Regions from separate parts of the Chryseobacterium scophthalmum genome, predicted to be linked through region 1. Evidence: riboswitches for the same ligand, from Rfam matches in the RefSeq annotation. Region 1 holds a riboswitch; the other holds the start of a gene.
The links. A riboswitch is a leader RNA that binds a small molecule or an ion and turns the genes downstream of it on or off. The one in region 1 is predicted to bind thiamine pyrophosphate.

Region 1 (16,677 bases):
TTCCAAACAAAAACTCAGGAAGCTCAGGATAGAAAAGCATCAATGCTGCCGTAAGTCCAAACACGAAACCTATAATTCCAAAAACTATGGTCGCGTAAAGGAATGCACGAACAATACTGTTGTCATAACTAAACTTTTGTGTCTCCATATTAACTATTCACTTTTTTCTTCAAATTTATTATTATCTCCTTTTTTCTTATCGTTGTTGTTGCCAGTGTCTTCTTTTTCCTTTATTTCATCGGAGTCAAAAAGTATTCTCACAGCTGGAGATTCGTCATCTTCAAACTGCCCTTTTCTGGCGAAAACTATAAATACGACCAGAAAAACTACAGCCAAAGAAACGCTGCATAAGATCATTAAATATAGAATATCCATCTGACAACAAAATTAACCTATTTTCGGGGTTCAAAATTAGTGAAAAATAATGACAATTATCACGAAATACTAGGTTTGGCTAATTTAAAATCAGTCTAAATAAGGGGTTTTAAGGCTGTTTTTTGAAATATTTTCTCCCAAGAATCCAGGTAGAAATCGTTGTGAAAGAAATGACGGTAATCGAACTTGCAGGCATAATTAAAGCTGCAAATAGCGGACTCATATTTCCGGTTACAGCAAAGGTTAAACCAACAACATTGTATAAAAAACTAATCAGGAAGGTCAGTTTTACAATGGTGATCGAACCTTTACAAACGTTTAAATAATTATCAAGTTGTGATACTTTTTCTCCATTCATAATGACATCCGAAGATGGTGTAAAGCTGTTGCTGTCGTCAGAAATTGCGATTCCTACGTTACTTTGTTTTAAAGCTCCGGCATCATTTAAACCGTCACCAAGCATAATTACTTTTAAGCCTTTATCCTGAAGATCCTTGATGTAATTCAGTTTGTCTTCTGGGTTTTGGTTAAACGCCATCGAGCTGTAATTGGGGATGATTTCTTTAAGCTGATTTTCTTCAGAAGAATTGTCTCCGCTCAGAATGAAAATCTTATAATTGATCAGTTTTGTGAAAAGATTTCTAAGGTTTTCTCGGTATTCATTTTTAAAAATAAATTTTCCGATAAACTCATTGTTTTTGCTGATGTAAACTGCAGTTTCAAGATTTTTAGACTCCTGATTATTGTATTTTGCAGAACCTATTTTATAAATATTTCCTCGTACACTTGCTTCGTAGCCTTTTCCTGAGATTTCTTCAAAATTATCAACAGGGAAATAATCATCTTTTACTTCCAGAAATTCATACAAAGATTTGGAAAGCGGATGATTTGAGTTTTTAACTAAACTTTTAATATTTAATAAATCAAATTCCTGAATTTCAGAACCTTCGTATCTGATGTTTGATTTTTTTCTGTGAGTAATTGTTCCGGTTTTATCGAAAACTAAAGTATCGACTTTTGCAATTTTTTCAATCGTTAAAGTATCTTTTACGTAAAATTTATTTCGGCCTAAAATTCTCATAATGTGACCGAAAGTAAACGGAGAAGACAATGCCAAAGCACAAGGACAGGCAATAATTAAAACGGCAGAGATAACCTGGAACATGGTTTCCAAATCAATGAAGTACCAATAAATTCCGGCAACAAGCGCAATTCCTAAAATAATAAAGGTGAAATATTTACTGATGTCGTTGATTAAAGTATCAAGTCCGGTCTCGTGTTTTTTGAAAGCTTCTTTATTCCAGAGTTGGGTAAGATAACTTTGGTCAACGTTTTTAATAACTTCAAGCTCCAAAGATGAACCGATCTGCTTTCCTCCGGCAAAGATTTTATCCCCCGGATTTTTAGAAATACTTTCACTTTCTCCTGTGATAAAACTATTGTCGATATTTCCGTTTCCGCTAATCAAAATGGCGTCTACAGGAATGATTTCGTGGTTTCTTACTAAAATTCTGTCACCAATTTTAATTTCTGAAAGCAAAATGTTCTCCTGCTTTCCATTAAAATCAACTTTAGTTACTGCAATCGGGTAAAATGATTTATAATCTCTGTCATAAGAAAGCGAACTGTACGTTCTTTTCTGGAAGATTTTTCCTAAAAGCATGAAAAACAGAAGTCCGCACAAAGTATCAAAATATCCCGGACCGTAATCGGTAGCGATTTCATAGATACTTCTTCCGAACAGCACAAAAATTCCCAAAACAATAGGAACGTCGATATTGACGATTTTGTTTTTTAAACCATACCAAGCAGATTTGTAATAATCAGATGCAGAATAAAATACAACCGGAACGGAAAGCAAAAACATTAAGACTCGGAATAAACCTTTGTAATGCTCCATCCAGTAATCTTCGCCGCCGATATATTCCGGGAAGGCCAAAAACATTCCGTTACCGAAAGCAAATCCTGCAATCGCAAGTTTTACCAATAAAGATTTGTCTAAATTGTCTTCGTTTTTTTCGGCTGTTTCAAGATTGATTGCGGGTTTGTACCCAAGATTGGTTAAAAATTTAGCTAATTCGCTTAATTTTAATTCGTTATGATTGAAAGAAACCTGTAACGTCTTTCTTGTGAAGTTTACCTGAGAATAATGAATGTTTTTATGTAAAGTATGAAGGCTTTCTAATAGCCAAATGCAAGAAGAACAGTGGATTACCGGAATTCTGAACGTGACAAGACTTGTATTGCCTTCAGAAAAATCTGTAACTCTGTCAAAAATTTCTTTGGTGTCGAGGTAATCAAATTGAGAAGAATTTTCTTCAGGTCTGATGCCCGCTTTTTTATTTAGCTCGTAAAAATTACTGAGATTATTGGTATTTAAAATTTCATAAACAGATTTGCAGCCGGTACAACAGAAAATTTTTTCGTCAAAAGAAATTCTTTCTTTTTCTATCCCTTGTCCGCAATGAAAACAGTTCTCGCTCACCTTCATAAATTATTGACTTACAAAATTATAACATTTTTTTTTGTTTATAGAGTTTAAATGTTCTATTTTTGTGATAAATGTCATATTACAATGTCGCAGGAACAACAGATTGCTATTGAAGAAAGATTCGCGAGGGTTTTTAATGATAAATCCTTTAAAGAAAGACTTTCCAATACTGATTATGAAAGATATATCAACGCAAAAAAGAAACTCGTTTTTCAAAAACACGATATCGTCTTTGACGATGGCGAAACTCCGAAAGGGGTTTACGTAATAGAAAAAGGGGCTGCTAAATTGTCAAAATCGGGATCTTTTGGTAAAGATCAAATTCTTAGATTTATAAAAGAAGGTGATATTATAGGATATCGTGCATTGTTGTGTGGAGAAAATTTTCAGGCAAAGGCAGAAGCAATGACTGATGTTGAATGCACATTCTTACCTGCAGATATTTTTATGGACTTATTAGAAGTAGATCCACAGTTATCTTTTGTGATGCTTCAGAAAATATCTTACGAATTGGGGGAGTCTTCCAACACGATTACTTTCTTGGCTCAAAAAACAGTAAGAGAAAGATTGGCAGAGATTCTTATTCTTTTAGAACAAAAATTAGGGACAGATCCTGAAGGTTTTATCAAAATTTCTTTAACTAGAGAAGAAATCGCCAACATTATCGGAACAGCTACCGAAAGTGCTATCCGACTGATTTCCGAATTTAAAGGTGACAGTCTCATCGAAGTAGACGGTAGAAACATCAAAATTCTCAACCACGATAAATTAATGAAACTAGGACACGTAGTTTTGTAAAATCCAAATATATAAGTCGGCGAAAGCCGACTTTTTAACTTTAAACAATCATATACATTATGTCTGTTCATTCTGAAATTAAAAGAGTTACTACAGAAACCTTGCGAAAAATGAAATTCGACAAGGAGAAAATAACAATGCTTACCGCTTACGATTTTACAACGGCAAAAATGGTTGACGCCGGTGGTGTTGATACCATTCTTATCGGAGATTCTGCGGCGAATGTAATGGCGGGTTTTGAAACAACACTTCCTATTACATTAGATCAGATGATTTATCACACTCAAAGTGTGGTGAGAGGGGTAGAAAGAGCATTGGTAATTGCAGATCTTCCTTTCGGAACTTACCAAAGTAATCCTGATATCGCACTGGAATCTGCAGTTAGAATGATGAAAGAAGGAGGAGCTCATGCGATTAAAATTGAGGGTGGAAAAGAAATTTCAAAATCAATTAAAAAAATCATCAATGCCGGAATTCCTATTATGGGACATTTGGGATTAACGCCACAGTCTATTTACCAGTTTGGAACTTATAAAGTAAGAGCTAAAGAAGAGGCTGAAGCTGAAAAATTAATCAACGATGCAAAATTGCTTGAAGAATTAGGATGTTTTGGAGTTGTTCTTGAAAAAATTCCTGCGGATCTGGCTAAAAGAGTGACGGAAAGTATCTCAATTCCAACGATCGGAATTGGAGCCGGACCTCATTGTGACGGACAGGTTTTGGTATATCATGATATGGTGGGAATGAACAAAGGTTTCTCTCCAAAATTTTTAAGAAGATATCTAGATCTATATACAGAAATTACAGGAGCAGTTTCCCAATATGTGAAAGACGTGAAAAGTGCTGATTTCCCTAACCAAAATGAGAGCTATTAATGAAAAGTAATTTACAGGCAACACAAGGAATTTTATCAATTTTAGCAATCATTTGTTTAGCTGCAGGTTGGTTTAGAATTTTCCCGGATAATATTAACTATCTTCTTTCAGCAAGATTATTTTATATTTTAATTGGAATCAGTTTTATCGTTCAGGGAAGAATGTTGATGCATACTAAGTTTATGTACCCAATGTACGCTGCGGCAGGTTTGTGCATCATCGGAGCATTTTTACCGATGGATTCAAGTCTTAACATCATAAAAACGATTGGTCTTTTAGGTGGAGTGGTTATTTCTTTTGTGAGCAGATCACAGAATCGTTAAGGTAGTATGGAAGAGCAGATTGTTTTTGAGGATAATCACCTTTTAGTTATCAATAAAAAAGTAGGGCAACTCGTTCAGGGTGATAAAACCGGTGACGAACCTTTACTCGATTCCATTAAAGATTTCATCAAAAAAAGAGATAATAAACCCGGAAATGTTTTTCTGGGTTTGGTACATCGTATCGACCGGCCAACTTCTGGTTTAGTGATTTATGCTAAAACTTCAAAAGCGCTTTCACGATTGACTCAAATGGTTAAAAACCGTGAAATTCAGAAAACGTATTGGGCAGTTGTTGCTAAAGAAATGATTCCTCAAAGCCAAAGATTGGTTCATTATCTTCAGAAAAACGAAAAGAATAATAAAGCAATCGTTTTTACGAAAGTTACCGAGGGTGCAAAAGAAGCAATTCTTACCTACAATGTTATTAAAACTCTGGATAATTATCTTCTTTTAGAAATTGATCTGGAAACCGGAAGACATCATCAAATCAGAGCACAGTTATCAAAAACCGGAGTTCCTATTAAAGGTGATTTAAAATACGGTGCGCCTCGTTCAAATCCGGATGGAGGAATTAATCTTCACGCCAGAAAACTTCAGTTTATACATCCTGTTACAAAGGAGGAGATGACAATCGTTGCTCCCGTTCCGCAGAATGACGCGATCTGGAGAGCGTGTGAAGAATAATATTAAATTAGAAATAAGTTATAAAATGGAAATTAGAGATAATCTGGTTTCCATTTTTATTTTCTTCAAATCTAAAATTCAGTTTTATTTTTCTACTTTTTAGGAGCTTTTTCCCGCTTTCCACTATATCTTTTGGGTTACGGCTCCGCTTCGCTTCGCCGCAACCCAAAAGGATGCCGTTGCAATCGCGGCTAGAGGGGAAGTCATTTATTTAAGTATTTGAAAACCAAACACAAATATTATCATTTTATAAGAATTTCAACTAGAATCTTTCCAGTATAAAATAAAAAAACATCTGCGTAATCTGCAAAATCAGCGAGATATAAAAAACAATATTTTCAAACATTTAAAACTTCCAGCTTCTATCCTCCAACTTCCATCTCCTTCAAAAAATTTTGCCCATTTTAAAAAAATGTCTAACTTCGCTCCCAACTTTAGGGGTGTCTGTTGACAAAACAGGCTGAGACTTTACCCTTTGAACCTGATTTCTAGATCATACTAGCGTAGGAAAAAGTGAGATGACTTTGCTGTACATTCTATTGTACAATGATGGGCATTCCTAAAGTGTATTTAAAAATTTAGGAATGGAGCTCACAATCAATCACACACTAAGAAATTTTGATGTACTTCCCAAAACGCTGGAAGCACTTATCGCTATGGAATTACCTGAAAAGAAAAAAGGAATTGCTGTAGCGCTCAACAATCGTATTATTCCGCAGTCATTTTGGGCGGAAACCATTCTCAACAACCAAGATTCAATTTTAATCATTACTGCTACTCAAGGCGGTTAAAAAATATTTTTATGGCTCATAAAATTACACGTTCGCCGTTTCCGAACTCAAAAAAGATCTATGTTGAAGGGAAAATTCATCCAATCAATGTAGCGATGCGCGAAATACAGCTAAGTCCGACAAAACTCACCAACGGAACTTTAGAACATAATCCACCTGTTACTGTGTATGATACTTCAGGACCTTACACCGATGAAAATTCTGAAATTAATATCGAAAAAGGACTTCCAAGAATTCGTGAACAATGGATCTTAGACAGAAATGATGTAGAAATTCTTGATGGAATTACTTCAGAATACGGAAAAGCCCGTCTTTCAAATTCAAAATTGGATGAATTGCGTTTTTCTTACAATCACAAACCAAAAGTTGCAAAGGAAGGACAACAAGTTACCCAATTATACTACGCAAGACAGGGCATCATCACTCCCGAAATGGAATACATTGCGATCAGAGAAAATCAAAAAATTGAGCAGCTCGATTCTGTTTCAAAAGACATGGCTTTTCAACATCAGGGAAATAATTTTGGTGCAAGAACTCCGAAAAACAAAATTACTCCCGAGTTTGTAAGAGACGAAATTGCAGCAGGAAGAGCAATTATTCCCAATAATATCAATCATCCGGAAAGCGAACCAATGATTATTGGGCGAAATTTTTTGGTTAAAATTAATGCAAACATCGGAAACAGTGCCGTTTCATCGAGTATTGAAGAAGAAGTTGAGAAAGCGGTTTGGGCCTGCAGATGGGGAGCAGATACAATTATGGATCTGTCAACGGGAAAAAATATTCACGAAACCAGAGAATGGATCATCAGAAACAGCCCGGTACCTATTGGTACGGTCCCGATTTATCAGGCGTTGGAAAAAGTAAAAGGTGTTGCAGAAGATCTCACTTGGGAAATTTTTAAAGATACTTTGATCGAACAGGCAGAACAGGGAGTTTCGTACTTCACAATTCACGCTGGAGTTTTGTTGAGATATATTCATTTAACCGCAAAACGTGTCACAGGAATTGTTTCCAGAGGTGGTTCTATCATGGCAAAATGGTGTTTGTTTCATCATAAAGAAAACTTTTTATACACCCACTTCGAGGAGATCTGCGAGATCATGAAAAAATATGACGTTGCTTTTTCTTTAGGCGACGGCCTTCGTCCTGGCTCTATTGCTGATGCGAATGATGAAGCACAATTTGCGGAATTGGAAACTTTAGGCGAACTGACAAAAATTGCCTGGAAACACAATGTTCAGGTAATGATTGAAGGTCCTGGTCACGTTCCGATGCACATGATCAAAGAAAATATGGATAAGCAATTGGAAGTTTGTGATGAAGCACCGTTTTATACATTAGGTCCTTTAACGACGGATATTGCGCCAGGTTACGATCACATTACTTCCGGAATTGGTGCAGCAATGATTGGCTGGTTTGGTTGCGCGATGTTGTGTTATGTGACACCAAAAGAACATTTGGGACTTCCCAATAAAGAAGATGTAAAAGTTGGAGTAATAACTTACAAGTTGGCTGCTCATGCTGCAGATCTGGCGAAAGGTCATCCTGGTTCGCAATACAGAGACAACGCTTTGAGTAAAGCAAGATTTGAATTTCGTTGGGAAGATCAGTTTAATCTTTCATTGGATCCAGATACGGCAAGATCTTATCATGATGAAACGCTTCCTGCAGACGGAGCAAAAATTGCGCATTTCTGCTCAATGTGCGGACCAAAATTCTGTTCAATGAAAATCACACAGGAAATCCGTGAGTCTGCAGAAAAAGGAATGTTCGACAAATCTCAGGAATTCATCGAAAAAGGGAAAGAAATTTATATATGATCATTGTAATTTCTCCCGAAGAACTTGTTCAAAATGAAACTGAGATCATCAATCAACTATTTCAGGAAGGTTTGGATTTGCTTCATGTAAGAAAACCTTTTATTAATTCAGAAAAAATGACTGATTTTATTCAAAAAATTGATTCGGAATTTTACCCTCAATTGGTTTTTCACAGTCATTACGATGTGGCGGAAAACTTTAATATTTCAAGATTTCATTTTAGAGAAATTGACAGACAAAATGGTTTGTATCAATCTTTTACAGATAAAACAATTTCAACGTCTGTTCATGATATTGAAACTTTTAATCAATTGAATAAAGAGTGGGAATATGCATTTATCAGTCCGGTTTTTCCAAGTATTTCTAAAAAAGGATATGAGGAAAATTCAACGATTTTAAATGATATTAAAAAACGAGACAATTCTAATGTTAAACTAATTGCTTTGGGAGGAATTAACGAAAATAATATTCATCACGTTTTTGATAATAATATTGATGGAGTGGCTTTGTTAGGGGCAATATGGGAGAGTGATGAGCCTTTACATGTTTTCAGAAAATGCAGCCAGAATATAGTTTATTAAGATGTATTCAAATTTAAAAATGGAAAAACTACAATATATTTCTCAAGGTTTTACAAAATCCGAACAGGAATTAAATATAAAAAAGGCCTTAGACAACGGCATAAAATGGATTCAGATTCGTTGGAAAAATGCTCCCGAAAATGAGTTTATTAAGCTTTGTGAAAATTCAAAACTGCTGTGTTCAGAATACCAATCAGTTTGTATCATCAATGACCATGTTCAGATTGCAAAAGATATCGATGCAGACGGTGTTCATTTAGGTTTAAAAGATACTTCGATTGATATTGCAAGACAGATTTTAGGAGAAAATAAAATTATCGGTGGAACGGCAAATTCTATTTCTGATGTTTTGCAAAGAATGAATGAATCATGTGATTACATCGGTTTGGGACCACTTCGATTTACTTCAACTAAAGAGCAGTTAAGTCCGATTTTAGGCTTTGAAGGATATAAAAAAATAATCCAGGATTTAAAAGAAAAAGGATTAGAAATTCCAAAAATATTCGCAATTGGCGGAGTGGTTTTGAAAGACATCGACCTCTTACAACAAATAGGAATTTATGGAGTCGCCGTTTCGGGGCAAATCACCAATCAACCATCTACTATCAACGAATTTAAAATAGCAATGCAATGAACAATCAACCATTAATTATAGCAGACAGAACTTTCGGATCGAGATTGTTTTTAGGAACCGGAAAATTCGGAAATCTTTCAGAAATGACGGACTCCATCATCGCTTCCGGAAGTGAATTGGTAACAATGGCTTTAAAAAGAATCGATTCGCAATCTTCAGAAGATGATTTGTTAAATGCTCTAAAACCTACAAAATCTCACCTTTTACCGAATACTTCAGGAGCAAGAACGGTGAAAGAGGCGGTTTTGGCAGCGCAATTGGCAAGAGAAGCTTTGGAAACCAATTGGGTGAAATTGGAAATTCATCCTGATCCAAAATATTTATTACCCGATCCGATTGAAACGTTGTATGCAACAGAAGAATTGGCAAAATTAGGATTTATTGTTATGCCTTATATTCATGCTGATCCGGTTTTGTGCAAACGTCTGGAAGATGTAGGAACAGCCGTTGTAATGCCTTTGGGAGCGCCGATTGGAACGAATAAAGGTTTAAGAACTTTAGATTTTTTAGAAATAATTATTGCTCAAAGTAATGTTCCTGTTGTTGTTGATGCCGGAATTGGAGCGCCTTCTGATGCCGCCAAAGCAATGGAAATGGGAGCTGATGCGGTTTTGGTAAATACTGCAATTGCTGTTGCAAGAAATCCTGTAAATATGGCATTGGCTTTTAAAGAAGGCGTAATTGCGGGAAGAAGAGCTTTTGAATCTGGTTTGGGAGCTATCGGAAACCATGCAGAAGCATCAAGTCCACTGACTTCTTTTTTGTTTGATTAAAGTAATGAATAAAAGAGTCCTGAAAGGACGATTTAATAAAGGATAGGATAAAATCCTATCAATAAATAGTAGACAACGCGTCATTTGGATTAAACCGAATATTATGAAAAGTTTTAAAGATTTTTTTGAAAAATACCAATGGGATGAGGTAAAAGCAAAGCTTGAAAAAGTAACGTTATCTGATGTGGAAAATAGTCTTCAAAAAAAGAATAGAACGATAGAGGATTTTCTGAACTTTCTTTCACCGGTTGCTGCTCAAAAGTTAGAATTAATGGCGAAAATGACGCAGCAACTTACTCAGAAGCGGTTCGGGAAAACCATTCAGTTGTATGCGCCGTTGTACCTGAGTAATGAATGTCAGAATATTTGTACGTACTGCGGTTTCAGTTTAGATAATTCAATTAGAAGGAAAACCCTTTCTGATACTGAATTAATGATCGAAGCTACCGTTTTAAGATCAATGGGTGTCAATCACGTTTTGCTGGTAAGCGGAGAAGCAAATAAAACAGTTGGAATTAATTATTTTCTGAATGCTGTTCGTCAGTTGAAGCCACATTTTGCTAATATTTCGATTGAAGTTCAACCTTTGTCAGAAGAAGAATATCAACAGCTTCATGATGCAGGTGTGAATGCTGTTTTGGTCTATCAGGAAACCTATCATCAGGAAGTTTATAAAGAATATCATCCAAAAGGAAAAAAATCAAACTTTAATTTTCGCCTGGAAACGCCTGACAGAATTGGTAAAGCCGGAATTCATAAAATGGGTTTAGGCGTTTTGCTTGGTTTGGAAGATTGGCGTATTGACAGTTTTTTCAACGCACTTCACATTGATTATCTTCAAAAACAATATTGGAAAAGTAGATATTCGGTTTCATTTCCAAGACTTCGACCAGCGGAAGGAATTATTGAACCCAATTTTATTATGTCTGATAAAGATCTACTCCAATTGATCTGTGCTTACCGAATCTGGAATGAAGATTTGGAAATCTCTATTTCAACAAGAGAGAGCGAAAAATTTAGAAATAATATCATTTCTTTAGGCGCAACAGCAATGAGTGCAGCTTCGAAAACCAATCCGGGTGGTTATGCGGTGGACAAAGAATCTTTGGAACAATTTGAAACCAGTGACGAAAGAAGCATGGAGGAAATTAAAAATATTATTAAAAATGCAGGCTACGACCCAATAATGAAAGATTGGGATTCTGTGTATAGCGGAGTTTAAAGGTTGAAATTTTAAACGATCTAAAAATAAAAACTCTATCAGAAATATAAGAACGTCACTTCGAGTAGATTTTTGCAAAAAATCGTATCGAGAAGTTATGCTTAATGAAAGTTCTCGATACATTTTTATCCATTCCATTACAAAAAAACTCGAACAATCTGATGTAAATAAAATCAAAAAAATGAAAAACGAAGACATTTTCTCAAGATACAGCCGACAGATCTTTATTGAAGAAATCGGTTTGGAAGGTCAGCGAAAAATAATGAACGCTAAAGTTTTGGTAATTGGGGCAGGAGGTTTGGGAAGTCCTGTCATTCAATATTTGGCTGCGGCGGGAGTTGGAGCTTTGGGAGTTGTAGATTTTGATGAGGTTGAATTGCACAATTTAAACCGACAGATTATTCATAATGAACATTTTGTAGGAAAATCAAAAGTGAAAAGTGCAGAAGACTTTGTGAAAAACCTTAATCATCGAGTCAATTTTATCGGAATTGAAAATAAGATTAATGATTCTAATGCTGAAGAAATGATTTCACAATTTGATATTATTGTTGACGGTTCTGATAATTTTAAAACGAGATATTTAGTTAATGATATTTGTGTAAAGCTTAAAAAGCCTTTAGTTTACGGAAGCATTCTCGGTTTTTCCGGACAAGTTGCTATCTTCAATTATAATGGAAGCAAAAATTTAAGAAATATTTTTCCGGAACCCCCTTTTGATGAAAATCTTCCGGATTGTGACAGTCTCGGAGTTTTAGGCGCATTACCAGGAATTGTAGGAAGTATGATGTCGAATTTAGCTTTAAAAATAATAACCGATTTACCATTAAATTTAAATCAAATCACATTAATCGATACTCTAACCTGGAGATTTCAGACAATTGACTTCTAAACCTAGAGTGCACAAGCTAAAATTCCCCTCCTTTGGAGGGGTGGCGAAAATTCAAAGAATTTTTGACGGGGTGGTTTTCATATGATCAATTTAAAAAATGAATGATGTCCTGCTATTTTTTTGGAAAACTTGCTGAAAATTAGACATAAAAAAACGGGCAAAAAGCCCATTTCTATTGAAATATATAATGGTTGAGATTTTGGATAAATGTTTATTTTATCAATTATTGTCCTTGCTGCAAAATTCCACCATTGCTGTCGCCTTGATTGGTCGTTTTGATCATATTCGGATCTTCTTTTGCCAGTTTGTTTTTGGTAGGGATTTTATAATTTACGGTGATTCCGAAACTTCTGCTGTCGTATTTATTAGATGTAAATACATTCCTTTCCGGAGAAACGGCAACAATTACACTCTTGTTTTGATTAAATACATCTCTTGCGTACAATGAAAGATTTAGGCGATCATTCATAAACTTTCTTGATATTGTAAGATCGAAAGCATTGTTTAAAGGTTTGTCAATTTGGAAATAATAAAAATTTCCTCCTTTTGGTATTACGTTATAATTTGCCTGAAGTCTGATGTCTTTTGGTAGAATAAATTGTCCCATTACGCTGAAGATCCAGAACCCTTTTGTTTTTACATCGGGCATTTCCTGAAACTGATAACCGGTATAAACGTATAATAAATTCATTTTATCAGGATTCACATTGAATTTCATCAGTTCGCTAAAAGGAGTTGTAAATAACATAAACGGAATAGGCATTCCAAAATTAAAGTTATGTGTTCTGATGCTGTTTACCTGTACCTGTTCGTTTCTGATTAAATTATTTTCTCGCGAAACTTTCTGTACAATCTGATTTTTTACCCAACTTGTGTTGTATCCAATATATGCATAATCAAATGCGCTGATTTTGATTTCTGCATTGTCATAAATTGTTGGCTGTAGATCAGGATTTCCGCTTGATGTAAGGTTATCAGTACTAAGCGTTATGTTATTCGGGTTTAGTAGCGAAACGCTTGGCAGGCTGATTTTTTTGTTGTAGTTGACATTAAGGAAAAGCTGTTTCATTAAATTATACTGCACACTTGCGTTTGGAAAGACTTTAAACTTTTTGAACGGATTTAAATTACTTTCCTTTAAATTATTGTTGTCATCATAGAATCGTGTAATTCCTGTGATGTCATAATTTTCGGCTCTTGCTCCCGCAATGAAATCAAACTTTTTCAAAGTTGCCTGAAATTCTACGTAAGCAGAAGTTGTTTGTCTTGTATAATCAAGATTAATGAGATTTCCGCTTTTTGTTTCAAAATTTTGTTGATCATACAATCCACCAAAACTTACCTTTCCTTCATCTAAAATTTTCAGAGGTTGAGAATAATCTACTCTGAAATTATATAGATTAAATAAAGAAGAGTTATTTAATGATTGATTTCCAAATTGATTAAATTCTGAATCGCTATTGGTGTAAACTGCTTTAAAATCAAGTTTCTTATTTTTATCCTCAAATTTTTTCTGATAGGTTGCAGCAACTTCTTGTCTTAAACCATTATTATTTGTATAATTAGATGTTGAGGTATCAGTTAAAAAATTATCACTAGTAATATCTGCACCTCCATTATTGTGATTGATGTCGTAGTTCAACAATAATCTGTCTTTTCCAAGCTCGAAAGTGAAAGCAGAATTCATATAATAGGTTCTTCCCAGAGAATTAGAGTGGTTTCTGGTAAGCCCATCCAATTCAGAAAGCGATAAACTTTCACGGTAGTATTGACCTAAATTGACCTGCCATCCAAACCATTTGTTTCTTGAGTTTAAAGCGATTGAATTATTGAATCTGCTTCTGTATTTGTCGTAGCTTGAAAAACGATAACCTCCGTTGTAAACTGCAGTCAGATAATTTTTTGCTGATTTGCTTGTAATAATATTTAAAATAGCACCTCCAGAAGTTGCAGGGAATTCTGCACCGGGTTGTGTAATAATTTCGATTCTTTCAACAGAATTTGCGGGCATTCCTTCCAAAAAAGCGTTCAGTTCGTTGCTTGAAATGTTCAGCGGTCTTCCGTCCATATAAACATCCAAAGGTTTTCCCTGATACATCATTCCCACCATATCAGAAACAACTAATCCTGGAAGTTTTTTTACACCTTCCATCAAAGAGCCTGAATTTAAGCTTGGTTGCTCAGAAAAATCAAAGATTGTACGGTCGGCTTTCTGCTCAACGGCTTTTTTAGTTTTGGTAATAACAACACCTTCAATTTCTTTTTCTTTGGTTTCTTTGTTGTCTTTAGTTTCTTGGGAAAAACATAAAGTTGAAGCTAAAATTGAGAGAGTAAGTAGTATTTTCTTCATATGTGAGTTAAATCTACTCAGTTAGACGACAAAAAAATAAATTTGTTACAAAATTTTATTGCGCTCTGTCTTTTTCTTCAAAACTGATGCTTTTTGTACTTCGTTTCTTTTTGTTGTTTCCTAATGTGTAATTTACGTTTAAACGGAAACTTCTACCATCCCAATAATTATTGAAATGTTGGCTGTTGTCTTTGAAATACATATCACCACGATATTTCTGAGCAAAAATATTGGTTACAGTAGCATTGATCTGTAACTGTTTTTCCATCAATGAAACTTTTATTCCTGAGGTCAGGTTAGAAAAATTATGAAAATAAGAGTTTACATTTTTATAAGGCAGATCCTGACTGTAATTTAGAAAAAAGAAAACTGTTTTGTTTTTATTGATTGTAAAGGTATTATTGATCGAATAATTGACTGAATACCCATTCTTAGCTTCAGCTTCAATATTAAATATTTTAGAATCTGTAAGTGACCCGTTTAATGAAAGGCTTGTTTCCCAAAATTTGAACAATTTGTCGGTGTAAGAAGCATTAGCACCGTAAAAATTATTGTCATAATGATTAAGATAAGTCCCGATCTGTGTAAGACCATCTAAGTAAGAGACTTGCCCGAAACCATTTTTAAGTTTCAAATAATAAATGCTTGCAGAAAATTTGCTGTTGTAAGTATATCCCAATTCAAGATTATTAATGTAAGATGGCTTAAGCAAAGGATTTCCTGATGAATATGAATATGGGTTTTCATACCATCTGAAAGGATTAAGATTGCTCATACTTGGGCGGTTGATTCTTCTTGAATAAGAAAGACTGAAGACATTTTTTTCTTGTTTGTAAGAAACAAAAGCCGATGGAAACCACTGTCCGTAATTGTATTTGTTTTCTAAGTTAGTTGACGGAGTAAAGCTTTGTGCCTGAGTGTTTTCATAACGAAGCCCTGCTTTGGTTTCCCAGTGTTCCCCAAAACTTTTGGCATAACTAAAATAAGCAGCATAATTTTCTTCCTTATATTCAAATAAATTGGCTCTTTGTAGATCCGGAATATACTGATTGTTGATGATGTTAAAATATTGCAGATCGGTAGCATTTTTAAACTGATTAAACTTAAGTCCGGTTTCAATGGTACCAAAAGAAAACGGGAGTTCCAGGTCTCCTTGCAAAGAAAAAACCTGTGGCTCAACAATTGATCTTGTATTGACATATTGTATTGAATTATCACTCAATTTCAATGTTGAAAAGTTAACGTCTGTATCAGAATTATTTTTAAAAAAGTTTCCTGCAAAACTCAATTTTTTCCCCAACGAATCTAATTTAAGATCATAATAAGCACTTAATGTATGGGTTGGTGTTTTTTCGCGATGATAAGTCTTTGTTAAAAGGTTTTCTACAGATAAATCGGTGTCTACATTTCGTGTTTCGTTTACAATATGCATCCCAGATTTCTGATGAGCATAGATGTATTCCATTCCGATTTCGGAGTTTTTATTGAGCTTGTACGAAAGATTTAGATTAGGCGTCAATTCTTTCCACATATCTTTTCTTACAGAGCGGCTGTAATTTTGAGAAGCACCTAAAATACTGTAGTTTTCTTCTGAACGCTTTGCTCCGTCTGCATAGCTTGTTTTTAAAGATAAGCTTAGTTTTTCGGTCTGATAATTTAATGATCCTGTTGAATTTCCTCCTGAGTAGGTTCTTTGGTTCAATCCTGTATTCACTGATCCGCTCCAGCCTAAGTTTGGATTTTTTTTAAGAATAATATTGATCAATCCACTGTTTCCCTGAGCTTCATATTTTGTGGGTGGAGTAGTGATCACTTCTATTTTGGCAATATTTTCCGAGCGTATCGTTTTCAGATAATTGATAAGATTCGTTCCTGAAAGATTCAGCATTCTTCCATTGACCATTACATTGACACTGCTCTTTCCCGCAATAGAAATACTTCCCAGATTATCATCTACTTTCAACATCGGAACATTGGCCAATGTTTCCGAACCATCCATTCCCTGAGAAGCTACAGAAGCTTCAACATTAAAAATAAGACGATCAGCTTTCCTTTCGAGAAGAAG
Region 2 (16,677 bases), on a different contig from region 1:
AGAAGCTCAGGAAAATTCTGCAGCAGATAACAAGAGAAAAGAAGAAGTTGAAATCTTCAATAAAGCTGACGGATTGATCTTCCAAACTGAAAAGCAATTGAAAGAGTTTGGTGATAAATTATCTGCAGACAAAAAAGCCGCAATTGAAACTGCTCACACAGAATTGAAAGCAGCTTTCGAAGCTAAAAACGGAGATGATGTAAAAGCTAAAACTGAAGCTTTAGATGCAGCTTGGATGGCCGCTTCAGAAGAAATGTATGCACAAGGTCAAGGTGCAGATGCAGGAGCTCAACAAACTCAAGGTCAGGCAAACGGAGCAGAAGATGTTCAGGATGCAGACTTCGAAGAAGTTAAGTAAGACTAAACGAGTCAAAATAAATAGAAATCCCCGAGTGTAAGCTTGGGGATTTTTTTGTTTTATGTAGGGAATCTTAAACCTTTAATATTGATTAAAACTTATCTTCCAATAGTCATTTTCTGTGTTTTTCTCAAACCTTGTGAGACCTTTAGTAGCAAAACCTTTGTATCTTATATTTTCCGCATCAGCACTTCTGTCCAAACTAATCTTCCAGGTTTTAAACAAACTGTCGTAGCTTTCATGAAAGTTGAGGATATTCCAGCCCTAAAACTGCGTTCAAAATACAACAGCCAGAAAATCTTTTTCATTACTGGAGTTTATAGAGCTGACGTTAATGATGATGGATTATTGATAGTTTAAGCGAAGTAATTGCATATATCATATGATTAGCTTACCTTTGCAACTAATAATACGGATAGTGATTTGATTTCTAGAAATATTTCAAGTATTAAATCAGACGTTTATTTTTGTCATTAATTTTTAGGTGCTCTACCTTTTAAGAAGTTCGATTTTCACTCTTAAATTCTATACATCCATATTTTTTTCAAAAATTTATTATCATTTTGACGTAAATCAAAATATCGGTATTTTCGAGTCTTATTAACAGAATAAAATAATTTTTTAATATATAATACAATGCAACAAGGAACAGTAAAATTCTTTAACGAAACTAAAGGATTTGGTTTTATTACTCCATCAACAGGAGGTCAAGACATCTTCGTACACACTTCAGGTTTAGTAGACCAAATTCGTGAAAATGATGTTGTAACATACGATTTACAAAATGGTAACAAAGGGGTTAATGCAGTTAACGTTAAAAAAGCGTAACTTCAAATAACAACCATTATATGGTATATAGAGCAGGTAATTTCTTTATCTGCTCTTTTTTAATTTAATCCGTGAAGCTAAAATCAATCTGAGGGTCATTTGCTAATTAGTATATCTAAAATTTAAGTATAAAGCCTTAATTTTTAACAACTCACTTATTAAAGGAGCAATATTAATAATAGACTTTCTAGCATAATTATTATTGCGGAAAGTTAGATGATAACTAAACTATAAATGATACTGTAAGAGCTAAAGAACTTAGCAAACCCAATTCTATTTCTAACATTTTTGATTTTTTTTGGACGAATTAAAGCCATTAAAAGTCCGGTTGCTGCGCAACATACAAATATCCATAATATTAAATCGAAATTAGCACAGGCTCTAAAAACTTTCATTTACTCCTTATTTTGCCAGTTTTTGAAATGCTTATTGCATCATGAAATTTTTTGTTGCTTTTGGAGTAAAAAAATAAGCTCCCATTTCTGAGAGCTTATTCTATTTAATTAATTGATTATTCTTTAATGAATTTTCTCTGAGCTGTGCCCTGAACATCATCAATGTCAATCACGTATAAACCGTTGATCAATCTGCTTACGTCAATCTTATTATTTAAGATAATTCCGCTTGAGATGATCTGACCAGCTGCCGTGTAAATCTTGTACTTAGCTTTTTTACTAATGTTCCTAACATTCAGAATTGATTTAACTGGGTTTGGATAAATCAGGATATCTGTTTGATTAAGTGTATTAACAGCCGGTAGTTTAGAAATTCTTACCGTGTAATCTTCTACTTCACCATCCGTAAAGCTGATACAGTTTACAGGAATCGCATCTTTAGCCATCGCAACTCTCATAACAACATATTTATCAGTAGATCCAACGAAAGCATCAGCTGGTACAGAGAATGTAGCACTTGCTGTAAGATTCGTATTCGGACCATCCGCTAAAATTCTTTCATCAAGATCGAAAGTTCCGTTTCTGTTGAAGTCAATCCAAACTGCTACTCCAGCTTTTGCTCCCGAACTAAGTGTTTTATCCACTATAATCTGGTTGCCTGCAGAGCCTTGAATTATATCAATATACTTTAAAGGAACTGCTGTAAAGTCTGAATAAGCTGAACCTGCTGTAATATTAATCATCTCTGGTTTACCTGCTGGTTTTGCAGTTACTTTTGAAATAAATTCTGAAGCAAAGTTCGTTGAATGCATCGGGCAATAAACTACTGTTGGTGTTGTAAAATAGTACAGAGGAGTAAAGTTACCGGGTGTACCTGTACAGACATTTGCTACCTGCATTTCATATTTTGTTAGTTCTAATAATCCTGTTATTGTATAGGTATTAGTACTTACGTTAATATTTGTCCAGCCAGGTAATCCTACCTTTCTGTATCTTAATATGTAATTATTAGTAGCTCCGGTACCAGTATAAGCATCCCAAACTACTTCTGCTGATGTAGGATTCAACTGAGTAATTGTTAATCCCGGAGGCGGAATTTCACAAACTCTAACCGTAGTAAACACTTGAGATGTAGACCATGGGTTTGGTGTTGTGCTGCCAATACATGTACTTCTTACCTGTACTTCATACGTTTTATAAGAACTTAAACCTGTAATAGTATAAGAATTTAATGGTGGCTGTGGTGTCCCTGGAGGAGGAGGTGATTGCCAAGAAGTAGCTGGATCGGTTACCAATTTCCATCTTATTTCGTAGGTGGCACTTGCTACAAGAGGGCTCCATGTTACAACCGCAGATGTTGATGAGATATTAGATATCACTACATTCGGTGGAGTTGGGTCGCATCTGGTGGTAAATTCGTTATGTGAATAAACACCAATATTAGTAACATTACAAACTGCAGCAACTTCTACTTCATATAACGTTACAGGAGTTAATAGACCTGTTAAAGGATAAGTTTGTGTAGGTCCTGCTATTGGTGCAACATCTATTGGTCCTGTTGCAGGTAGCCATTGAGTAGAACCAACCGGTCTGTATCTGATTTTATACGCAGCCCCTCCATTATGTTGTGGCCATGTTATAGTAGCCGAATTATGAGTTATGGATGCTGGAACTACGGTCACTACTGGAGTGATATTGTTACAGATTCTGATAACGACATTGTCTACAGAAGCGGGCTCTTGAGTTCCACCTGTAGCACTGTTTCTCCATTCGAATACTAGCCTCATAGTTGCTCCTGCAAAAGTACTTAGATTCACATTGGTATTGCTGTATGATTGCCATAATGCCTGTTGGTTATAGTTTGCTCCCAGCTGAATTCTTCCTGCTCCTGCTGTAATCTGAGTTCCTGCTGTAGGCATAAAACTACTCGGAACGAGCCAAACACGTAAATAATCAAGTGTTGTCTCCCCTTGAGCTTTCCAATCAAAAGCTATACTTGCAATTGTAGTTCCTGCAGGTATTGCAATATCTCTGTAGGCATGTACTGTACTTAGTGCAGTAATTGTGTATGCATTGGTTACACCATTGTCATTTGAAACATAAATAGAATTAGGTGTATTTCCTGCTGCATTTCCGTAAACCCATTTATTTACCTGGGTTCCGTTTACAAAACCAAAATCATTCGCAGCAAAAGGCTGAACATAAGGAATGGTCGCAGGAATCTGTGTCGTTGTGAAGCTAGGTCCACCAATCCATATACTTGCATCTGTTGTGCTACATCTTGCTCTTACCCACCAATAGTACGTTGTATTAGGAATCAATCCTGTTAAAGGAACTGATGTTGCAGTTGTTGTTCCTGTTGGAGGTGTCGTGGCGATTGGAGGTGTTGGGTTTGTTGATAAATAATATTGGTATCCTAACGCAGGTGGCGGTACAGTGGCTGTCCAGCTTATGGTGGCTGTAGCCGAAGTTACAGCAGCTACGGCCGGTGCTGTAGGCAATTTACAGGTAGGAATAAGAAAATTTATATTATCAATAGCACCTGCAGGCGGAGTACCTATACTTCCGTCGTTTCTCCACTCAAAGACAAGACGTACAGTAGTTCCTGAGAAAGTTGCTAAGTTTACGTTTGTATTCAAATATGTTTGCCATGCGGTTTGTGCATTTAAATTTCCTCCTATTTGAATTCTTCCTGCACCTGCCGTAATTTGAGCACCCGCAGTTGGAGTAAAAGAAGAAGGCACAAGCCAGATTCTTAAGTAATCACAACATGCTTCTCCCATTGCAAGCCAATCAAATGATAAAAGCGCAGGTGATGCCGCAGTGGTTCCTGTCGGTACTGCAATATCTCTGTAAGCCTGAACAACACTTAACGAAGTGATGGTATAGTTATTCGTTACTCCATTGTCATTAGAGATATAAATAGAATTGGGTGTATTTCCTACAGCATTCCCATAAACCCATTTGTTCGTCTGAGATCCGTTTATAAAACCGAAATCATTTAAGGTTGAGAAATTTTGGTTGTAAGGAAGTGTAGCAGGAATTTGCGTAGTTGAAAATCCTCCGCCTGCAGTCCAGATACTAGAATCTGTAGCGCTGCAAACTGCACGAACCCAAAAATAATAAGTGGTACTTGGTGATAGTGTATTTAAAATAACTGAAGTTCCAGTAGTTGTACCAGTAGGTATAGTCGTACTGGTAGGAGGTGTAGAACTTGTCGAAACATAATACTGATATCCATTAGCAGGAGCAGGAGTAATACCTGTCCATGAAATAGTTGCATTAGTTGTCGTGATAGTATTTACAGCTAAAGCAGTGGGTGCACTACAAGTAGGAATCAGCATATTAATGTTATCAATAGCACCTGCAGGTGAAGTACCTATGCTTCCATCATTTCTCCATTCAAAGACAAGACGTACGTTAGCTCCTGCAAACGTTGCCAAGTTGATGTTTGTGTTGGTGTAAGTCTGCCAAGTGGTTTGTGCATTTAGGTTAGCTCCTAATTGAATTCTACCTGCACCTGCTGTAATTTGCGTTCCGGGTGTAGGTGTAAAAGTAGTAGGGACTAACCAAATTCTAAGATAATCACAGCATGCTTCCCCCATCGCTCTCCAGTCAAATGATAATGTTGCTGGTGAAAAAGCTGTGGTACCTGCTGGAACTACAATGTCTCTATACGCCTGAACAACGCTCAAAGACGTAATAGTATAATTATTTGTAGTACCGTTATCATTGGAAATATAAATAGAATTTCCCGCATTACCTGCCGCTGAACCATATGCCCATTTATTGACTTGGGTTCCATTCAGTAAGGTAAAGTCATTGCTCGTGTTAAAATCTTGAGTGTAAGGTAAGGTTGCAGCCTGCGCATGAAGCAGCGGTATGAAACCAAAATTAATAAAACACAAAAGAAGTAATAAAGAAGTAAAGGTTTTAATCATATATTATATTGCTTATTATTAACAAAAATAGTTATTTTTTTTATAAAGTAGTAATTTATTAACATAAATATAATGGATGATTTATTTTTTTTTAATGTAACATTACGAAAACGGTAATATTATAGACGATATTCTGTTTTCCAATGTTAAAAAGTGAATTATATATTTTTTTTGTACAGATTATACTGTTTTTTATTATCGAAAAAGTAAAAGGACTGTTGACTAAAAATATTTGAAAATAATTCAATTTTAGACTGTTATACTTTGTGCGGATTTAATTTAAATATTTTTTGAATTTAATATCTTAAGAACTGTATCAGTATTCCTTATCTAAAATTAAGGTGAGTATAAATAGAAAATTTCTCAGAGTGGTCTTGATTTTGCAAAAAGAAGTAGTTACTAAAGATGCCATAGTTTTTTAAAAAAAATTATAGCAAATCAAAAGACCATTTTATGAACCGTAAAGAATTTCTCAGACATTCACTTTTAGGAATGGGAGCATTGTATTTCACAAGCTTTTCATCAGTTTTGTTTGCAAAAAATAATGAAGTTAAAGTAGAGACGGAAAACTTAGAAATTGATAATATTATTATTGGTTCCGGTTACGGTGGAGCTGTTGCTGCGTTGCGTTTGGCACAATCCGGACATGAAGTAACGATTTTAGAAATGGGTCTTAATTGGGAAAAATCTGGTGAAAAGTTTTCGCCAATGATTAGTCCCGGAAAATCTGCGGCTTGGTTGAGAACTAAAACGATTGCTCCATTTTTTAATATTTTCAACACCAAAAAATATACAGGAACGCTTGACCGATGGGATTTTAGCAATATCAAAATCTGGATGGGGAGAGGAGTTGGCGGAGGTTCTCTTGTCAACGGAGGAATGGCTGTTTTACCAAAAAAAGATTACTTCAGAGAAATATTTCCAGAACTGAGTACTGAAGATTTTTATGAAAAATATTTTCCATTGGCAGAGAAAGAGCTTGAAGTGAATTCTGCTGACGAAAACTTTCTCGAAAACTGCAGTTTCTATAAATTCAATAAAGTGGGTGAGCAAGAAGCTCATAAAGCTGGGTTTAAAACCGTACGTGTTCCCAATGTTTATGATTTTAAATACATGGAAGCTGAGTACGAAAACAAAGTTCCCCGTTCGGCTTTGGCGGGTGAAGTTATTTACGGAAACAATTACGGTAAAAAATCTTTAGACAAAACATACCTTAAAAAAGCCCAAGAAACGGGTAAAGTTCATATTCATGATTTGCATAGAGTGGAAAGTATTACAAAAGCTTCAGATAATACTTATATTTTAGAAGTTATCCAGACAAATACTCTTGGTGAAACTACTGCAAAAAAGAAAATTGTTTGTAAAAAACTGTTTTTATGCGCCGGTACAATGGGAACTTTAGAATTGCTTTTAAAATCATCAAATGATAATAAAATAACACTAAATCCTGAAGTAGGGCAAAACTGGGGCAATAATGGAAATTTCATGACCGGCAGAAATTTTGTCAAAACATTTTCCGGTGGAACTGGTGTAAATCATTCTACTATCCCTGTTGGAGGAATTGATAATTGGAATGATAAAGAACATCCGTTTTTTACAGAAATTGCTCCCCTTCCGATGGGGATGGATGTGGCTACCTCACTTTATTTAATGATTAGTCCGGTGCCAGAAAAAGGTGCTGTGTTTTTTAATCCTGTTTCTAGAAAAATAGATTTAAAATGGTCTGCAGATAACGTAGCTCTTGCCAGAAAAAATGCAGAATATTTTATTAAAACAATGAATAAAGCAAACGGAGGAACAAGAGCGCACTTGCTTTTTAATAACGGATTCGGAGCCGATATTTGTTACCATCCATTGGGCGGTGCTGCATTGGGAAAAGCAACAGATATGAAAGGCAGACTTAGAGGATCTGAAAATCTTTATATCATTGATGGATCTTTAATTCCCGGAACGATTGGTGTTAATCCGTTTTTAACGATCACTGCGTTGGCTGAATATTGTATTGAGCATATTATTTCTGAAGATTATTGATAAGGTTTAATTATCGTTTCGATATTTAGAAAATATTTATAACTAAAAACGGATGTTTATCATTGTAAACATCCGTTTTTTTATTTCTATTAAAGGTTATTTTGCTTTAACAGCCATTGAAACTGTGGCTGTCAAATCATCTCTTTTTAGAGTAACAAAACTTGCTTTTCCATCTTTAAAATCGAATTTTAAAAGGTTAGGATAATCTGTAATTTTGAATAATCCATTTTTTAGATAAACCAGTTCATTATCATTTTTTCCTTTGAAATGGTCTAAAATAGCTGATTCTACGTAAAGGCGGTTGTTTTTTTCTACTATTTTGGTTTCCATTCCTTGTGCGAAAAGAAAATCATCATACGTCCCAATAAGTTGCTTTTTTAGACTTGCAGGGATTTCCTGAGTTTTTTCATTCATTGTTTTTCCTTCCCAATTCATTACAGATAAAATTGTTTTTTGTGTTGCTCCCATCACCGGAAAACGATTTGGTTTTTCACCATTGGCAAGAAATGCAAAACCATTTCCGTCTTTCATTGTTCCCATCACGGTTCCTCCAACTCCGGTGTTTGAACCATTACAGGTAAACCAGTCATAATTATTGTATCCAAAAGATTTTTGCCATCCGTAGCTCCATCCGCCAACTGCGTTTTTTAAAGCCGTTACTGCCGTTACTTTTTTGGCTACATTGTGAGAAATTACTTTGTTGTTTTTATTACGCAAAGCATTTTGCATTTCGATAGCAATTTTAGCTAAATCAGTTGGGGTAGACCATAATCCTGATGCTCCAACTTGTGGTGTAATTGGCAGACCTGTTTTTATTACTTTTCCGTCTTTGTCATGAACTGATGCAACATTCGTCAGAAATCCTTTTTCATTAGGTTGGATCATTGTTGTGTTTTTTAATCCAAGTGGAGAAAAGATGTATTCTTTTGCAAGCTCTGCAATCGGTTTATTGAAAGTATCTTCCAATGCCATCTGAATGATTGTGTAACCACCACCGCTGTATTGCCAATCGGTTCCCGGCTCAAAAGTGAATTCAATTTCTTTATCGTATCTCGGTATTTTTCCCAAAAGACTTTCTTCCAATGTAGGAATTTTTTCCCCTTCGTAATGGTCTTCGAAACCGCTTTGAGAAGTTCCTGCAGTATGATTTAGAAACTGTTTCCAAGTCGGATTGTTGTTTTCCGTGAACTTGCTTTTTGGCAAATGCCATCTTTTTAAAGATTTGTCAATGGGTTCGTTCAGATTAATTAAACCTTTTTCTTCTAAAATAAAGCAAAGTAACGCTGTGATTGGTTTTGCGATAGATGCTGTAGAAAATGCCGTATTTTCATCTATCTTTTCAGGAGAATTTGCCGACTTCTGACCAAATTGTTTAGAGTAAACAATCTTATAATTTTCAAAAACAACTACGCTAAACCCCGGAAGTTTATATTTGTCTAACTGTTCTTCAATTTTCAAACTATCGGTAAGAAAACTGTATTCTTTTTTCTGAGCAAAAACCTGAAAGCTTGCAAAGAATAATAGGAAAAAGCTGATGTTAAATATTGTTTTCATTGTATTGTTATTTAAGGTTTAGATAAAAATTTATTTTAAGATATTTTCATAGATCACGTTCAACAGATTCTGTCTCATTTTTGAGTCTCTTTTATTTAAAAGGATGATAATTCCCCAGTTTTTAGCTCTATTGTAACAGATGATTGATGATTGTCCCATAGAGTCTCCAGATTTTAGATAAATTGTATCTCCGTCTTTTGTATTGATGTTGAATCCCAATCCCATTTCTCGTTTAGCATCTTTATAATAAACTTTTTCTGCAATTAATGCCGCATTTGATATTTGATTTCCGCTGTTTAAAAGAACTCTCATATATTTAACCATATCAGAAGTATTAGACTTTACCAATCCTGCCGGTGCAGTAACATTCCATAAGAAAAACTCTTGAGCTCCGCCATCAGGATTATAGCCTGTTGTGATGTTTTTTACCTTGAAATCTTTTGTTAAAGTTTGGTTCATTTTTGCAGGCTTCAATATTTTTTCGCGGATAAGCTCGTCATAACTTTTGCCATATACTTTCTCTAAAATCTGTCCAAGTAGTGTAAAGTTGATGGTAGAATATCGAAAACTTCCATAGTCAATAAGATCTGTGCAGTTATTGATCATCGTTGCTAATGATTGCTCTGTAACGCTGCTTACGGGTTGTTGCGAATTGACTTCTATTAATTTTTGAAAATCGATGTCAGGTAATCCCGATTGATGTGATGCCAAATCTGAAATTTTAATTTTATTCTGAAGGTTTTTCTGTAGAACATATTGTTTTGGCAGATAGCTATCGATGTAATCATCCAGTTTCAGTTTCTTTTCAACAACGGCTTGCGCAATCATATTTCCAGTTAATAATTTAGTAATAGAAGCAATCTCGAAAATCGAATTTTTATCAATATTCGTTGTACTTTCTTTACTCAGTTTGCCGTACGATGTGTAGAATTCTTTGTTGTTATTAATGAAGCCAACGCTAATACCAACGTCAGGATTTTTTTGATAATTATCTTTAATAATTGAATCGATTTTTTTAGAAAAATCCTGTCCGAAAGTAAAGTTGCAGATTAATAATGCTACAGCTAAGAATGTGAATGATGTTTTCATTGTATCGTTATTTAAGGTTTGATAAATATTTCGATACAAAGATGTGGAAGAGCAGAATCTTATACGACCGAATAAAAGTATTCGGCCTTATTTCGATAAAAAAATTGGTATGAGTAATAAATTAGAAAGTACGAGTAATTACAAACGGTTGTTTTACACTGCTTTACGATAAGCGGTAGGAGTGTTTCCGGTTTGTTTTTTAAAAGCTGTATTGAAAGAAGATTTTGAATTAAAACCAACTTCATACAAAATTTCGAGAATGGTAATCTTCGATTTTGATGAATCTTTCAGGATTTCCATGGCATTTTCAATTCGGTACGTATTAACGAAATCATAAAAATGCTGCCCCAATTGATGATTAATTAAAACTGATAATTCGCGAACAGGAACATTGATTTCTTTTGAAATATCCTGAATCTTTAAATCCGGATTAAGAAACGGCTTTTCATCAGTCATGTATTTTTTAAGCTTCAATAAATCTTCATTCAGTGTTTCCGGTTCTATTGTTTTTTCTTCCAAAGAAAAATCGGAAACGAGCTTCATTTTTGAATCAATATTTCTAAAAAGTCCCGGATAATTAAGTGCTTTGTACAGATACCAACAAGTGATAAAAGGTTGCAGCAAGAGAATTCCTATCTTGATCCAATCAGAAATGTAAAGATAATCAGAAAATTTGAAAATATTTTTGAAAATAACAATTAGGTAAAGAGCCGTTAAAACGCTGGTAAGTTGAAACAGCCATTGATAAGAATTAAGATTTCCACCTGAATTATTTTCCAGATAAAGTTTTTTTGCTCTTCTCAATAATAGAAAAATTGCCGTAAAATATACCAGAACCTGAAGATGAAACAGCCAATGAGTCAACTGCAACTCTATCATATTTTGGCGGTTGATGATGAAGTCGAGCTTTGAAGCAACATCTACACTATAAAAACGGGGCAATAACGCAAGATTGACAATAAGGAACGGAAGCAGGTGAAGAAGATATTTCGGCTTCCATCTAAAATCTGAATGACAAACCGACAAAACATAAAGATAAAAAGCAGGAATTTGCATGTAAGACAGTGTCGTTCTAAATATTCCCAGATTTGAAGGACCATTTGTAAAGTGACTGATCAATGGTTCGCTGGTATCAATAGCAGTTATGATAAGAAAAAATGCGAAAATACGGTTGCTTGTTTTGTGTTTAGTAGTGACCGTTAGCATAAAAAACGCCAAAAAAAATGAAATGAACAGCGAGATGCCCGTTACAATATTTAAGAAATTATCCATTCACCAGATCTCTTTTAGATTATAGTTTTTTGTGCTGTAAATATAAATGAATTGCTAATAGATACCATACTCATATTTCCAAAATTTTATGAATAATAAAACCTGAGTCCAAATGGTATGAATTATTTGTTTTTTTAATACTTAATAATTTAAACCGCAAAAGAAACAAAAGATGATAGATTGTTTTTATACAATCAAAAGTTTACAAAATAGATGTTAATCATGCTTAGTTTTGTAAGCTTTTGAATTTCTATTTTTCAATCATTTCTTTTGATGCTTTTGCGGTAAATAAAAATATTTTAAAATGAATAAGCTTCTTTTTTCAAAGTTAAATCCAGGTTTTACTGTCATAAGCTGCTTCCCAGAAATAATATTCCATTCGGGAGGAGGTTAAAAATGCTTCTGTCATTTTTTCTCTAATCGCAGGAGTTGTAGAAGCGGCTACCTCATCGCAGATATTAATCGCCTGTTGTACGGCTTCTGCAAATTCTTCACCGCCATACGTTTCAATCCATTTTTGGTAAGGATTATTTTCAGATTGTATGGTATTGTAAATGTGGTCTCCTACTTTTTTATAGATCCAAAAACAAGGCAATACTGCCGCCATCGCTATTTCTACGGAATCTAGTGCAGCGGTACTTTTAAGAAAGTGCACATAATGATGACAGACAGGCTGCATTGTACCTTTATCTATTAAGCCAAAATCTTTAAAATAAGATTCATGAAGTGCATTTTCGACGATAATTGCTGTTTCTGCATATTTCAGATATTGCAAGGTATTACTGATATCATACGCTCTTGCTGCAATCAACGCCAATGCTCTTCCAAAATGCTCGAGATATAAAGAATCCTGAGCCATGTAAAACTGAAATTTTTCTTTGGGAAGACTTCCATCTGCCAATTGAGAAACAAAAGGCATGGTAAGAATGGCTTGGTATCGTTCTTCAGTTTGTTTCCAGGTTAATTCAGACCAACTCATTTTTAATTATTTTATGAGGATTAAAAAAGTGATTAAGAGGACCATTTCCTTTTCCGACGACAACATCTTTTCCGTTTTTAATAGCTTCAAAAACATATTGTTGTGCCAATTCAACCGCATTAAATAAATTTTCTCCTCGTGCTATAAAAGCAGCAATTGCCGAAGAAAGCGTACAGCCGGAACCGTGGGTATTATTCGTAGCAAATTTTATAGTTTCAAAACTAGATTGTTTACCGTTTTCTTCAAACAATAATGAAGTAACAGTTGGTAATTCCTGATGTCCACCTTTAAGAAGAATATTTTTACAGCCTGATCTTAAGATCTTTTCACCCGCAATTTTCATATCTTCTAACGTTTTAACCTCCATTTTTGCCAATATAGAAGCTTCATCCATATTCGGGGTGATAATTTCTGCGATGGGAAATAATTGTTCAATAATGGTTTGAATGGTTTCTTCTTCAATCAAACGATGTCCGCTTGTGGCAACCATGACAGGATCAAATACAATGGGAATCTTTGGATATTTACTTAAAGTTTTCACAATAGCTTCAACCAATTGAGGCGTATGAACCATACCAATTTTAATGGCATCAGGAAAAATATCGTCTAGTACAGCTTCTATTTGATCTGCAACAGCCTCCACCGAAACAGGATATATTTTTCTTACGCCCATTGTATTTTGAACAGGAAGTGCAGTAAGTACCGATGTTGAATAACATCCCAAAGCTGAAAATGTTTTGATATCTGCCTGTATTCCTGCGCCACCACTGCCGTCAAAACCTGCAATTGTAAGAACGGTAGGATAAGTATATTTTTTCATTTTACTATTTCATTTTTAATTTTATACGCTGCTTTTTCAGGATTTTTGGCACTGCAAATGGCAGATACAACAGCTAATGTATCTGCTCCTGCTTTTATAATGGAGGCTACGTTTGAAGAATTGATATTTCCGATGGCAACGAGTGGTTTGTCTGTAAGCGATCTTATTTTTGATAAACCTTCCAGTCCCCATTCAGTCACTGTATCTTTTTTGGTGTCGGTGCTAAATATGGGACTGATTCCCAGGTAATCTGACAATTCTGTGTTTACATTTTCAAGTTGGCTTAAATATTCAATAGAATATCCGATCATTTTATCTTTAAAAAACAATTCATTTCTGAGACTTGACGGAGATTTATCATTATTCCCGACATGAATTCCTGCTGAACCAATTTTTTCAGCAACCTCAAAATGATCATTAATAATAAGCGGAATATTGTATTTATCAGTGATTTCTTTTAATGTAAATGCTTTTCGAAGAAAATCTTCTGTTGAGGTATTTTTTTCACGCAGCTGAATAATATCAACACCACCTAGAATCGATTTTTCTGCAACTTCAAGAAAGTCTTTTCCTAAACAATCTTTCTCTGAAATCACCAAATATAACTGATAGGGAAATGATGGTTTTAAAATCATTGTTTTAGCATTTTTAAATGATCATAAAACTCATCTTCTGTAATATTGTACAGTTTATCAATGATATTGAGTTGTAAACTTCCCGGACCTGCACTTTGTTTAGCTGCTATTTCTCCTGCGATACCCAATAAACTCATTGCAGCAATAATAGCTTCTGTTTTGTCATCAATAACTCCGATAAAAGAACCAATCAGTGCAGTTGCTGTACAACCCAATCCGGTAACTTTTGTCATCATCGGATGACCATTTTTTAAATGAATTTCTTGATTTTCACTAATGATGATATCGGTTTCTCCTGAAATACAAACTAATGATTTGTGGTTTTGAACTAATATTTTGGCAGCTTCTACAGCTTCATTACTTTTTGCTGTACTGTCGACTCCTTTTGTAATGGTTTTACTGGCTTTTGAAAGAGCGATAATTTCAGAGGCATTTCCTCTGATAACGGTCGGGTTTAAAGAAAGAATCTTACTTAAAACCGAATCACGATAAGAGGTTGCTCCGGATCCAACAGGATCTAAAATCCAGGGTTTGTTTAATTCATTCGCTTTTTTTACAGCCAGAAGAATTGATTCTTCCCAATATTCATCAACTGTACCGATATTGACAACCAGTGAGTGCGAAATATTTACCATTTCTTCCACTTCAGATTTTGCATGAGCCATTATAGGTGATGCGCCAATTGCTAAAACCGCATTGGCAGTGCTGTTCATTACCACATAATTGGTGATACTGTGAACAAGGGGAGAAGTGTTGCGTACTTGAAGGATATTGTTCCAAAGATTATTTTCCATTCTAATATTTTTATCAATAAAAGCTTTAGGATAAATCCGGAACAACAGTCATCATTTTAGAATATGACATATTGCTTTTCCCTACGTCGGTGTAAGCCGTATCAGGTTCAAAGGGACTCTCTCAATTCTTTTCAGAATACCCCTAAAGCGTACACAAAAGTATTGAAAAATACTTCTTTAACTGCAAAAGCGACAAAAGATTTTATGATGGTATTAAATTATTCAAAAGTTAGCAAAACAAGTATTAAATGAAAATTTTAGATTTTATAAACCTTGAATTTCTTTTTTTCAATAAAAACAAAACACCCTAAAACAAGATGCTTCAGAGTGTTTTTATTTATAATAATTGATAGAGTATTAAGCCGTTAGTTTTTCAATTTTAACAAGAACATCATCAATGTCAAATGGTTTAGAAATAAATTCATCGGCATCACAAGAATTGATTACATTTTCGGCTTTTGCATGAGCACTGATGATCATTACAGGAATTTTTGAGGTAGCTTCATCTTCTTTTATTTGATTGCATAAATCGGTTCCTGAACCATCGGGTAATCTTACATCTAAAATAAAAACATCCGGAATAACCGATTGATCTCTATTGTTGAAGGCTTCAACGGTTGCAAATGAACGTACGTCATAATTTTCGAATGACAGGAGCAATTGTAATGCATCTCTGATGCCTGTCTCATCTTCTACGATAAAAATTGTTTTCATACCTCTTGCTTGGCAAAAACAAAGCCAACATTGAGATTGTATGAAAATATTTCGAAACAGATTTCTATCAAATCTGAGTGTATAAGCTTGAAAATCTTTTCTTTTTTTGAAAAAATATAGCTTAAAAGTTGGCTTTAAATAAATTATTTGCCAGTATTTCTTTTTAAAGAGATTTGAGCAGGTAACAGCAGGATAGCAGAAATTTTCGATAAGTATACTTTTATAAAAATAAAAATATGAGAAATATCATGTCTTTCCAGATTTAACTTTTCTTACGTTTTAATTTACGAGAAAGTATAAAAGTAATAATTATTAATCACCAGTCACGAAATGAAGAAATCTATAATAACTCTTGGTATTTTACTAAGTACCACAAGTTTTATCTTCGCACAGGAAAAACAATCTACCAATAAGACCACGGATAGTACAAAATCTAAAACAAAGGAGATAGAGGAAGTAGTCGTTATTGCTTATGGTACACAAAAAAAAGGAGAAGTTACCGGTTCTGTCGGAAAAGTGAATGTCTCAAGTTTTAAAGATCGTCCTATTTCACGGGTTGATCAGGCATTAACAGGACAGATTGCAGGTGTTAAAACCCGTGCTACTTCAGGAAAACCGGGAGAGCCACTGGAAATCAGAGTTCGTGGTTCGGCTTCGATATCGGCAAGTAATTCTCCTCTTTATGTAGTAGATGGAATGGTAGCGGATGATATGGCCAACATTTCTCCGGATGATGTGCAATCGATTGAAGTACTTAAAGATGCCGCATCTACAGCAATGTACGGATCACGAGGTTCTAACGGAATTGTGATTGTAACAACCAAAAAAGGAGTTTCTGGAAAGCCGTCATTCTCATTTTCCCAGTATTATGGGGTTCAGACTATTGAAAAAAAGCTGGACATCATGAACAGTGCAGAATGGATTGATTATGCAACCGAATCTATTAATAAAAGATGGGTGGCTTTATCTCCTGGTAATTCAGCTTCAGACAGCTATGCGGTAAGAGCAAATTATTTTAATCTGGCAAATACTACCGATTATAATTTAGCAAATATTACTTATATGGTAGATCCGAGATGGGGAACCGATCAGGTTGCAAATATTGATTGGCAGGATGCTTTTTATCGTCCAGCCGCAATTCAGAATTATCAGTTATCGGTAAGAGGAGGAAGTCAGAATGTAAAATATGCGATTTCGGCTGCGTATTTTGATCAGGAAGGTATGGCGCTAAATACTGGTTTTAATAGATTCAATTTAAGTGCAGTTA

Region 2: linked by a shared signal. The riboswitch ahead of thiM (hydroxyethylthiazole kinase) and the one ahead of thiS (sulfur carrier protein ThiS) in region 1 are both predicted to bind thiamine pyrophosphate.

The regions. Positions count from the first base shown of each region.
Region 1 covers NZ_FSRQ01000002.1:102,082-118,758, reverse strand. The annotation lists gene ccoN (cytochrome-c oxidase, cbb3-type subunit I) at 1-148, opposite strand, end outside; gene ccoS (cbb3-type cytochrome oxidase assembly protein CcoS) at 154-375, opposite strand; gene BUR17_RS10655 (heavy metal translocating P-type ATPase) at 485-2,860, opposite strand; gene BUR17_RS10650 (Crp/Fnr family transcriptional regulator) at 2,951-3,664, shown strand; gene panB (3-methyl-2-oxobutanoate hydroxymethyltransferase) at 3,724-4,539, shown strand; gene BUR17_RS10640 (hypothetical protein) at 4,539-4,862, shown strand; gene BUR17_RS10635 (RluA family pseudouridine synthase) at 4,869-5,546, shown strand; TPP riboswitch at 5,973-6,073, shown strand; gene thiS (sulfur carrier protein ThiS) at 6,131-6,337, shown strand; gene thiC (phosphomethylpyrimidine synthase ThiC) at 6,349-8,160, shown strand; gene BUR17_RS10620 (thiamine phosphate synthase) at 8,157-8,741, shown strand; gene thiE (thiamine phosphate synthase) at 8,761-9,375, shown strand; gene BUR17_RS10610 (thiazole synthase) at 9,372-10,148, shown strand; gene thiH (2-iminoacetate synthase ThiH) at 10,252-11,370, shown strand; gene BUR17_RS10600 (HesA/MoeB/ThiF family protein) at 11,552-12,262, shown strand; gene BUR17_RS10595 (outer membrane beta-barrel protein) at 12,486-14,612, opposite strand; gene BUR17_RS10590 (TonB-dependent receptor domain-containing protein) at 14,668-16,677, opposite strand, start outside.
Region 2 covers NZ_FSRQ01000001.1:1,466,721-1,483,397, reverse strand. The annotation lists gene dnaK (molecular chaperone DnaK) at 1-358, shown strand, start outside; gene BUR17_RS06655 (cold-shock protein) at 995-1,186, shown strand; gene BUR17_RS06650 (fibronectin type III domain-containing protein) at 1,698-5,522, opposite strand; gene BUR17_RS06645 (FAD-dependent oxidoreductase) at 5,976-7,553, shown strand; gene BUR17_RS06640 (serine hydrolase domain-containing protein) at 7,650-9,107, opposite strand; gene BUR17_RS06635 (serine hydrolase domain-containing protein) at 9,138-10,196, opposite strand; gene BUR17_RS06630 (helix-turn-helix domain-containing protein) at 10,350-11,468, opposite strand; gene tenA (thiaminase II) at 11,797-12,447, opposite strand; gene thiD (bifunctional hydroxymethylpyrimidine kinase/phosphomethylpyrimidine kinase) at 12,434-13,267, opposite strand; gene thiE (thiamine phosphate synthase) at 13,264-13,902, opposite strand; gene thiM (hydroxyethylthiazole kinase) at 13,899-14,696, opposite strand; TPP riboswitch at 14,758-14,850, opposite strand; gene BUR17_RS06605 (response regulator) at 15,054-15,410, opposite strand; gene BUR17_RS06600 (SusC/RagA family TonB-linked outer membrane protein) at 15,741-16,677, shown strand, end outside.